DNA from 3 places in the Streptomyces sp. NPDC058401 genome. Region 3 is predicted to be linked to each of the others. Evidence: riboswitches for the same ligand, from Rfam matches in the RefSeq annotation. Region 3 holds a riboswitch; each other region holds the start of a gene.
The links. Region 3 has a riboswitch for cobalamin ahead of ACFWNV_RS10650 (CoA-acylating methylmalonate-semialdehyde dehydrogenase). Riboswitches for the same ligand answer to the same signal wherever they lie in the genome.
Positions count from the first base shown of each region.

Region 1: linked by a shared signal. The riboswitch ahead of ACFWNV_RS34295 (energy-coupling factor ABC transporter permease) and the one ahead of ACFWNV_RS10650 (CoA-acylating methylmalonate-semialdehyde dehydrogenase) in region 3 are both predicted to bind cobalamin.
Region 2: linked by a shared signal. The riboswitch ahead of ACFWNV_RS10180 (ribonucleoside triphosphate reductase) and the one ahead of ACFWNV_RS10650 (CoA-acylating methylmalonate-semialdehyde dehydrogenase) in region 3 are both predicted to bind cobalamin.

Region 1 is NZ_JBHXKA010000150.1:1,739-4,944, reverse strand. It holds gene cbiQ (cobalt ECF transporter T component CbiQ) at 1-527, opposite strand, end outside; gene ACFWNV_RS34300 (energy-coupling factor ABC transporter substrate-binding protein) at 532-879, opposite strand; gene ACFWNV_RS34295 (energy-coupling factor ABC transporter permease) at 879-1,574, opposite strand; cobalamin riboswitch at 1,603-1,797, opposite strand; gene ACFWNV_RS34290 (methylglyoxal synthase) at 1,929-2,846, shown strand; gene ACFWNV_RS34285 (flavodoxin family protein) at 2,938-3,206, shown strand, end outside.
Region 2 is NZ_JBHXKA010000019.1:84,817-88,022, reverse strand. It holds gene ACFWNV_RS10185 (endo-1,3-alpha-glucanase family glycosylhydrolase) at 1-1,135, shown strand, start outside; cobalamin riboswitch at 1,276-1,417, shown strand; gene ACFWNV_RS10180 (ribonucleoside triphosphate reductase) at 1,460-3,206, shown strand, end outside.
Region 3 is NZ_JBHXKA010000021.1:7,569-10,774, forward strand. It holds gene ACFWNV_RS10645 (ABC transporter substrate-binding protein) at 1-716, opposite strand, end outside; cobalamin riboswitch at 771-949, shown strand; gene ACFWNV_RS10650 (CoA-acylating methylmalonate-semialdehyde dehydrogenase) at 1,138-2,637, shown strand; gene ACFWNV_RS10655 (acyl-CoA dehydrogenase family protein) at 2,634-3,206, shown strand, end outside.

The sequences.
Region 1 (3,206 bases), on a different contig from region 3:
GCCCGGCCGGTGTGCCCGAGCCGGGCCGCCTGGGCCCGGCGGACCTGGGCCATGGAGTCGAGCAGCAGGAAGCCGATCCGGTACATGACCAGGGCCACGTCCACCACGGGGGCCGGCACCCCGGCCCGGACCAGCCGGGGCAGCACGTCGGAGACCGGGGTGGTGAAGGCGAACAGCAGCAGCCCGAGCGAGGCCGCCGAGGTGCGCAGCAGCAGTTCGGCGGCGAGCCGGGGGCCGTCGGGGGCCAGGGACACCGGTCCCGCCGGGCCGCCCACGGCGAACAGCAGGGGCAGCGCCCCGGTGAAGCAGAAGCCGAGCGGGATCCGGAAGGCCCGCCAGAGCTGCCGGCCGGCCACCCCGGCCGGGCCGAGCAGCACGGCGAGGGTGGCGGCGGCCACCAGCGGCCCGCCCGGCCAGGGCGGCAGGCACACGGCGGTGACCGTCAGCCCGATCCCGAGCAGGGCCTTCTCCAGCGGGTGCCGGCCGCGCCAGCGGCTGCTGTGCGCGGCAACGTCGATCGGCAGCACCCGGCTACGCCTCCGGGGCGGCGGCGGGAGCGGGAGCGGCAGCAGCGGCCGCCCCCTGGCGGCGGCCCTTGCGGACGCCGAAGTAGTAGGCGAGCACGCCCGCTCCCAGGGCCGCCTGCAAGGCGAACAGTGCGGACTCGATCTCGCCGGACGGGGGTTCGTAGAGAGGGGAGAACCAGGGTTCGTAGTCCGGCTTCAGCTCGGTGATCGCCGTCTCGGCCTGCGCGTCGGCGCCGGCGAAGGGCTCCTCCTTGTGATCGCCCATCCCCAGCGCGACCGGGAGGACGGCGAGCGCCGCGACCAGGAGCAGCAGCAGGGTGTTGATCTTCGCGTTCTTGGACATCCCGCTCATCAGGCCGCCGCCTTCTCTCCGGTGCGGGTGGCCGTCAGCTTCGCGACGCCCAGCCGGACCAGGTCCGACTTGCTGGACGCCATCAGCAGCCGCATCACGAGGACGGTCAGCAGCCCCTCGCTCACGGCCAGCGGGATCTGCGTGACCGCGAAGATCCCCCCGAACTTCGCGAGCGAGCCCATGAACCCGGAGGCCGGGTCCGGGAAGGCCAGGGCGAGCTGCACGCTGGTGACGCAGTAGGTGACCAGGTCGGCGAAGAAGGCGCCGAAGAACACGGTCACCATCAGCGGGGCTCCGGACTTCCGCAGCAGCCGGTAGACGGCGTACCCCGCCCACGGGCCGGCGATGGCCATCGAGAAGACGTTGGCGCCGAGGGTGGTGAGCCCGCCGTGCGCCAGCAGCAGGGCCTGGAACAGCAGGGTGATCGTGCCGAGCACCGCCATGATCGGCGGCCGGAACAGGATCGCCCCGAGCCCGGTGCCCGTGGGGTGCGAGCAACTGCCCGTCACGGAAGGGATCTTCAGGGCGGAAAGGACGAAAGTGAACGCTCCGGCCGCACCGAGGAGCAGGGTGCTCTCCGGGTTGGCCTTCACCTCGCGGGTGAGCGCGCGGACGCCGTGGACGACGAAGGGGGCGGACGCGGCGCCCCAGGCGACCGCGTGCAAAGGGGGCAGGAACCCCTCGGCTATATGCATGGGTAGGGAGACCTCTCCAGCACCTCGTGGATGGACAACGCGCCCCGGCCGGTCTCCTGGCTCACGGGTTGACGTCCATGCTCCGCCTTCCCGGGCAGCGCGGAACCTCCCGCGCAGCCCAGTGGCTTTCCCGCAGGAGTGGAGCCGGACTTCCCGATCACAGTGGCGAGGGCCGCACCGGTTTCCCACCGGTTTCCCGAACACCAAGGCCCGCTGACCCTAGTCGGCCGCGCGGACCGGTCACAACCCGCCCCAATCGCGCCATGCGGTGACCGTATTCCGCTTGTGCGTCACGCACCGTGTTCCCACCGCTACTATCGGCCTCAATAGCCCCACCTGAAAAGGGAGTTCCGCATGTCTGTGACCGCCGAAGACTGGCTGCCCCGCGTCGCCGCGCTGTTCCGCACGTACGACCTGGACGGGGACGGGCACCTCGGCCGCGAGGACCTCATCGCCTACGCCGGCCGCCTCGCCGAATGGCTCACCGAGCCCGGGGACACCCGCCGCAGGGCCGCTCTCCACGACGCCTACTCCGAGCTGTGGTCGCAGCTGCAGGCCGCATCGGACACCGACCGGGGCGGCCGGATCAGCGAGCAGGAGTTCGTCGCGGCGGCCGCGCGCGACGCCTTCGACGGCGACCGCTACTTCCGCGAGTCCACCCTGCGGGCCCTCGACGCCCTTGCCGACGCCCTGGACCGGGACGGCGACGGCCGCATCGACCGCGCGGAGTACGAGCGCCTCTTCGGGGCGACCGGCATCGACGGCTCGCTCGACGCGCTCTCCTTCGACCGGGTCGACGTCGACGGCGACGGTTCCATCAGCCGTGAGGAGCTGCGGGCCGCGGCCGTGCACCTCTACCCGCTGGCCGACCCGAGCTGGCTCACCGGAGCGAGCGGCCGCAGCGACCGCCCGCGCGGCATCGCCCTGGTCGCCCACGACGCGCGCAAGGCCGACCTGCTCGCCTGGACGGACCGCAAGGCCGCCGAGCTCAAGCCGCACCGGCTCTACGGGACCGGCACCACCGGCACCCTGATCAACCGGCGGCTCGGCCTGGACGTCGCCCCGCTGCGCAGCGGGCCGCTCGGCGGGGACCAGCAGATCGGCTCGCTGATCACCCAGGGGCAGATCGACCTGCTGGTGTTCTTCTTCGACCCGCTGGCCTCGCACCCGCACGGGGACGACGTACGGGCCCTCATCCGGCTCGCGGTGCTCGGCAACGTCCGCCTCGCCCTGAACGCGGCGAGCGCGGACGCGATGATCGAATCCCTGTGACCCCGACCCGGGCGCCGGCTCCGACGTCGGGCTGAGCCCGGACGGGCGCGGCCCGGTGGCGGCCACGGCGGTCGCCGGTGAGGCTGGGCGGGTGGCTATCGATCCCGCGCGCGACCTCGACTACTCCGACCTGACCGCCGTGTACGTCAACTGCACGCTCAAGCGGTCCCCCGAGCCCAGCAACACCGAGGGCCTGATCGGCAAGAGCCGCGCGGTGATGGAGTCGGCCGGAGCGCGGACCTCGCTCATCCGCGCCGTCGACCACGACATCGCCACCGGTGTCTGGCCCGATATGACCGAGCACGGCTGGGAGAGCGACCAGTGGCCGGTGCTCTACAGCCAGATCATGGACGCCGACAT
Region 2 (3,206 bases), on a different contig from region 3:
CAAGACCGGGAACTGGGAGCTCGCCAACCTCCAGCAGGAGGTCCGCACGGCCCGCGCCGCCGGCATCGACGGGTTCACCCTCGACCTGCTCTCCCTGACGGGGAAGAACCGGGAACGCTGCAACCTGCTGATGGAAGCCGCCCGTTCGGTGGATCCGGGCTTCAAGGTCATGCTGATGCCGGACATGACCTCCCTGGGCACCGACGACCCGGCCGTGCTCGCCGACCTCCTCGCCGAACTCGGCAGGGCCCCGGCGGCCCACCGGCTCCCCGACGGACGGCTGGTCGTCTCGCCGTTCAAGGCGGAGGAGAAGAGCGTCGCCTGGTGGACCACGGTCATGGACATCCTGAAGTCCCGGCACGGCATCCGTACCGCCTTCGTCCCCCTCTTCCTCGACTTCGGGGCGCACAGCGGCGAGTTCGGGCCGATCAGCTACGGATTCTCCGAGTGGGGCAGCCGCAGCTACGTCGGCCAGGAGAGCTCCACGCGCGACGTGCGGCGCGCCCACGCCGCGGGCAAGATCTGGATGCAGCCCGTATCGGTCCAGGACGCCCGCCCCAACCAGGGCATCTACGACGAGGCGGGCAACACCGCGACCCTGCGCGCCACATGGAACCGCGCCATCGAGGACGGGGCCGACTGGGTCCAGCTCACCACGTGGAACGACTACAGCGAGGGCAGCCAGTTCGCGCCCTCCCTGCACAACGGCCACGCCTACCTGGACCTTTCCTCGTACTACCTCACCCGGTTCAAGACCGGCGGCTGGCCGAAGATCGTCCGCGACACGCTGTACCTGAGCTCGCGCACCCAGTTCGCCGCCGCGGACCCGAGCGGCGCCCAGTCCCTCGTGATGGCGCTGCGCGGCGGCAGCGCCGCGGCCCGGGACACGGTGGAGGTGCTGAGCTTCCTGACCGCGCCCGCGAGCATCCGTACGGCCGTGGGCGCGGCCGGGGACACGCACGCGGCCCCGGCCGGGGTCCACGCCGAACTGCTGCCCCTGGCTCCGGGCACCGGCTCGGCGTCCGTGGTCCGCGAAGGCAAGGCCGGGGCCCGGGTGGAGCTGCGCTACCGGGTGGACCGCACGGTGGAGGTGCAGGACCTCCAGTACTACGCCGCCACCAGCGGCCGGAGCTGAGCACGCGGGGCCCCGGCGCGATCCGCCGGGGTCCGGCGCGGTCCCGGGGCTCCGGCACCGTTCCGCAGGGGCTGAAGTCCCGTGGCTCGGGACCTTCGTCACCCCATATGTAGTGGTGGCCTTCAGCTCTCACATCTATATGTAGTGTTGGCCTTGCCGGTTCGGCGGGGCCTCTCCCCGACCGAGGCAACAGGGAACCCGGTGGGAATCCGGGACTGCCCCGCAACGGTGAGTCCGCCACGGCGGACGAGTCCGACACCTGCCGGCAAGGGCCTTCAAGAGTGCCCGCCATTCTTCCGTGCCGAGCCTCGTGGGAGGGCTGCCGTGACTGCTGTCGTCGACGCCGTAGAGACCGTGACCGAATACCTGGACCGCCGGGACTGGCGGGTGAACGCCAACGCCAACCAGGGCTATTCGCTCGGCGGACTCATCCTCAACGCCGCCGGCAAGGTCACCGCGAACTACTGGCTGGAACAGGTCTATCCCGCCGCCGTGGCCCGCGCCCACCGCGAGGGCGACCTCCACATCCACGACCTGGACATGCTCTCCGGCTACTGCGCCGGCTGGTCCCTGCGCACCCTGCTGACCGAGGGCTTCAACGGAGTGCCCGGACAGATCGACTCCGCCCCGCCCAGGCACCTGTCCTCGGCCGTCGGCCAGATCGTGAACTTCCTCGGCACCCTGCAGAACGAATGGGCGGGCGCCCAGGCCTTCTCCTCCTTCGACACCTACCTGGCGCCCTACGTCCGCCTCGACGCGCTGACGTACGACCAGGTCAGGCAGTGCGTCCAGGAGCTCGTGCACAACCTCAACGTGCCCTCGCGCTGGGGCACCCAGACCCCCTTCACCAACCTCACCTTCGACTGGACCTGCCCCGAGGACCTGCGCGAGCAGATCCCGGTGGTCGCGGGGGAGGAGACCGGTTTCACCTACGGCGAGCTCCAGGCCGAGATGGACATGATCAACCGGGCGTACATCGAGGTGATGACCGAAGGCGACGCCGCCGGGCGGGTGTTCACCTTCCCCATCCCGACCTACAACATCACCCGGGACTTCCCCTGGGAGAGCGAGAACGCCGAGCGGCTCTTCGCGATGACGGCCAAGTACGGGCTCCCGTACTTCCAGAACTTCATCAACTCCGAGCTCGAACCCCACATGATCCGCTCCATGTGCTGCCGGCTCCAGCTCGACCTGACCGAGCTCCTCAAGCGCGGCAACGGCCTCTTCGGCAGCGCCGAGCAGACCGGCTCGCTCGGCGTGGTCACCCTCAACTGCGCCCGCCTCGGGCACCGTTACGCGGGCGACGAGCCGGGGCTGCTGGCCGAGGTGGACCGGCTGTGCGAACTCGCCAAGGACAGTCTCGAAATCAAGCGGATCACCGTCCAGGACCTGATCGACGGCGGTCTCTTCCCTTACACCAAGCGGTACTTGGGCACCCTGCGCAACCACTTCTCCACCATCGGGGTCAACGGGATCAACGAGATGGTCCGCAACTTCAGCGCGGACGCCCACGACATCACCACCCCCGAGGGCCACGCCCTCGCGGTCCGCCTCCTGGACCGGGTCCGGGCCCGGATGGTCGACTTCCAGGAGAGCACCGGCCACCTCTACAACCTGGAAGCCACCCCCGCCGAGGGCACGACGTACCGCTTCGCGAAGGAGGACCGGGCCCGCTTCCCCGGCATCCTCCAGGCCGGCACCGACGCCAACCCGTACTACACCAACTCCTCGCAGCTGCCCGTCGGCTGGACCGACGACCCCTTCGAGGCGCTGGAGCGCCAGGACGAACTGCAGGGCAAGTACACGGGCGGCACCGTCCTGCACCTGTACACCCCCGAGCGGATCCCGACGGCGGAGGCCTGCGCCAAGCTGGTCCGGCGCTCGCTGGAGACCTTCCGGCTCCCCTACCTGACGGTGACCCCGACCTTCTCCATCTGCGCGGACCACGGCTACCTGGCGGGGGAGCAGCCGAACTGCCCCACCTGCGGGGCGGCGTGCGAGGTCTGGACCCGGGTCATGGGCTACCACCGCCCCGTGTCCTCCTTCAACATCGGCAAGAAGGGCGAACACG
Region 3 (3,206 bases):
CGTTCGCGGAGCGTGCGCTCGGGCGGGAAGCCGCAGGGCAGGAGCAGGAGCACGTCGGGGCGGGCGGCACGGACCGCTTCCCAGGTCATCGGCTTCGTGTGCTCCCCCGGCGCCGCGAGCAGCGGTTCGCCCCCGGCACACGTGATCTGTTCGGGCACCCAGTGGCCGGCGGGCCACAGCGGGTCGAGCCATTCGACGGCCACGACCCGGGGCCGGGCCCGCCCCGCCGTCAGCCCGCGCACCTCGTCGAGCCGGGCGCGCAGTTCCGTCCGCCGGCGTTCCGCCCGCTCCCGTACGCCGAGCAGGTCCCCGACGGTGACCAGGCAGTCCAGTACGTCGTCCAGGGTGCGCGGCTCCAGGCTGAGCACGCGGGCTCCACCGTGGAGTACGCGCACCGCGCGCGAGACTCCCTCGTAGGACACGGCGCAGACGTCGCACAGGTCCTGGGTGAGGACGAGGTCCGGGGCGAGGGCGGCGAGCGCCGCGGTGTCCAGGGTGTAGAGGGAGGAGCCGGAGTGGGCGGCCCCGCCCACGGCTTCGGAGATCTCCCGGCTGCTGAGCTCCTCGGCGGCGAACTCGGCCCGGGTGACCACGGGTACGGAGGCGACCGCCGCGGGCGGCCAGTCGCATTCGTGGGTGCGTCCGACCAGGTCGGCGGCGAGACCGAGCTCCGCCACGATGTCGGTGGCCGCCGGGAGCAGGGAGACGATGCGCATGCACCGACTGTAGGCGCGCGGGCGGCGGGTCTGGACTTACTAGGACGTCCAACTATATGTTCGTGCCCATAAGGTCCGCGGTGCAGGGAAGCCGGTGAAAAACCGGCACGGTCCCGCCACTGTGACCGGGGAGTGTGCTGCCATCCACACGCCACCGACGAGGGCTGTCGGGAAGGCGGGCGCCGCGCGGTGATCCGGGAGTCAGGATACCGGCCGCGGATGTTCCGTGTTGTCCACGAGGATGGAGCAGACACGCATGGCACCGGTTTGTACCCACGACCCTGGTGATCTGGCGGAGCACGCGCACACCCTTTCCGCGCGCTCGTAGTCCCACGACGTTTCCCTCGCGGCGCACCCCCACCGGGTCCGTCCGCGGTCACGTCGTGCCATCCCGGATCCAACCTGACGAGAGCAGGCATCCATGGTCCGCGAACTCACCCATTTCATCGGCGGAAACCACACCACCGGCGCGTCCGGCCTCTTCGCCGACGTGTACGACCCCAACACCGGAGCGGTGCAGGCCCGCGTCCCGCTCGCCGGGCGCGCCGACACCGAGGCCGCCATCACCAACGCCCAGGAAGCGCAGGTGGACTGGGCGCAGTGGAACCCGCAGCGTCGGGCCCGCGTCCTGCTGCGCTTCCTCCAACTGGTCGAAGGGGAGCGGGAGTCGCTCGCCCGGCTGCTGTCCGCCGAGCACGGCAAGACCGTGGCCGACGCCCATGGTGACCTGCAACGCGGCCTGGAGGTGGTCGAGTTCGCCGCCGGGATCCCGCACCTGCTCAAGGGGGAGTTCACCGACAACGCGAGCACGGGCATCGACGTGCACTCGCTGCGCTCGCCGCTGGGCGTCGTCGCCGGGATCACCCCCTTCAACTTCCCCGCCATGATCCCCCTCTGGCAGGCCGCCCCCGCCCTGGCCTGCGGAAACTCCTTCATCCTGAAGCCCTCCGAACGCGACCCGTCCGTACCGCTGCGGCTGGCCGAGCTGTTCCTGGAGGCGGGCCTGCCGGCCGGCGTGCTCAATGTCGTCAACGGCGGCAAGGAAGCCGTCGACACCCTCCTCGAAGACCCCCGCGTGCAGGCCCTCGGCTTCGTCGGATCGACCCCGATCGCCGCGTACGTCTACGCCACCGCCGCCGCTCACGGCAAGCGCGCCCAGTGCTTCGGCGGGGCCAAGAACCACATGGTCGTGATGCCCGACGCCGACCTGGACCAGGCCGTCGACGCGCTGATCGGCGCCGGATACGGCTCGGCCGGGGAACGCTGCATGGCCGTCTCCGTCGCCGTACCCGTCGGCGAGGAGACCGCCGATGCGCTGGTCGCCAGGTTGAAGGAGCGCATGGGCACCCTGCGCGTCGGCCGCTCCGACGATCCCGAGGCGGACTTCGGGCCGCTGGTCAGCCGCGACGCACTGGACCGGGTGGAGCGCTACGTCGGCATCGGGACGGTCGAGGGCGCCGAACTCGTGGTGGACGGACGGGGGTTCACCCTGCCCGGGCACGAGAACGGCTACTTCACCGGTCCCAGCCTCTTCGACCGCGTCACCCCACAGATGCGGATCTACCGCGAGGAGATCTTCGGCCCGGTGCTGAGCGTCGTACGGGCCGCCGACTACGAGGAGGCGCTGCGCCTGCCCACGGAGCACCCGTACGGCAACGGCGTGGCCATCTTCACCCGGGACGGCGACACCGCCCGCGATTTCACCCGCCGGGTGGGCGTCGGCATGGTCGGCGTCAACGTGCCGATCCCCATCCCCGTCGCCTACCACACCTTCGGCGGCTGGAAGCGGTCCGGCTTCGGCGACCTGAACCAGCACGGTCCCGACTCCATCCGCTTCTACACCCGGACCAAGACCGTGACCTCGCGCTGGCCCTCCGGGGCCAAGGAGGGCGCGAACTTCACCATCCCGACGACGGGATGAGCCCGGTGGCCACCCTGACCGAGGACCAGCTCGCCCTCGCCGAGGTCACCCTCGACTTCGCCCAGGAACAGCTCGCTCCGCACGCCGTCCTGTGGGACCGGACCAAGCACTTCCCGGTCGACGTCCTGCGCCGGGCCGCCGCGCTGGGGCTCGGCGGGGTCTACGTCCGCGAGGAGCACGGGGGTTCCGGGCTCAGCCGGAGCGACGGGGTCCTCGTCTTCGAGACCCTCGCCACCGGCTGCCCGTCCATCGCCGGGTACCTCTCCATCCACAACATGGTCGCCTGGATGATCGACCGCTACGGGGACCCGGCGCAGCGCGCACGATGGCTGCCCTCCCTGTGCACGGCCGAGGTCCTGGGCAGCTACTGCCTCACCGAGCCCGGGGCCGGATCGGACGCCGCCGCCCTGCGCACCCGCGCCGAGCGGGACGGCGACCACTACGTCCTGACCGGCGTCAAGCAGTTCATCTCCGGCGCCGGAGCCGCCGGCGTCTACGTGGTCATGGCGCGGACGGGCGAGTCCGGACCCGGCGGGATCTCGGCCTTCGTCGTCGAACGCGAAGACCCC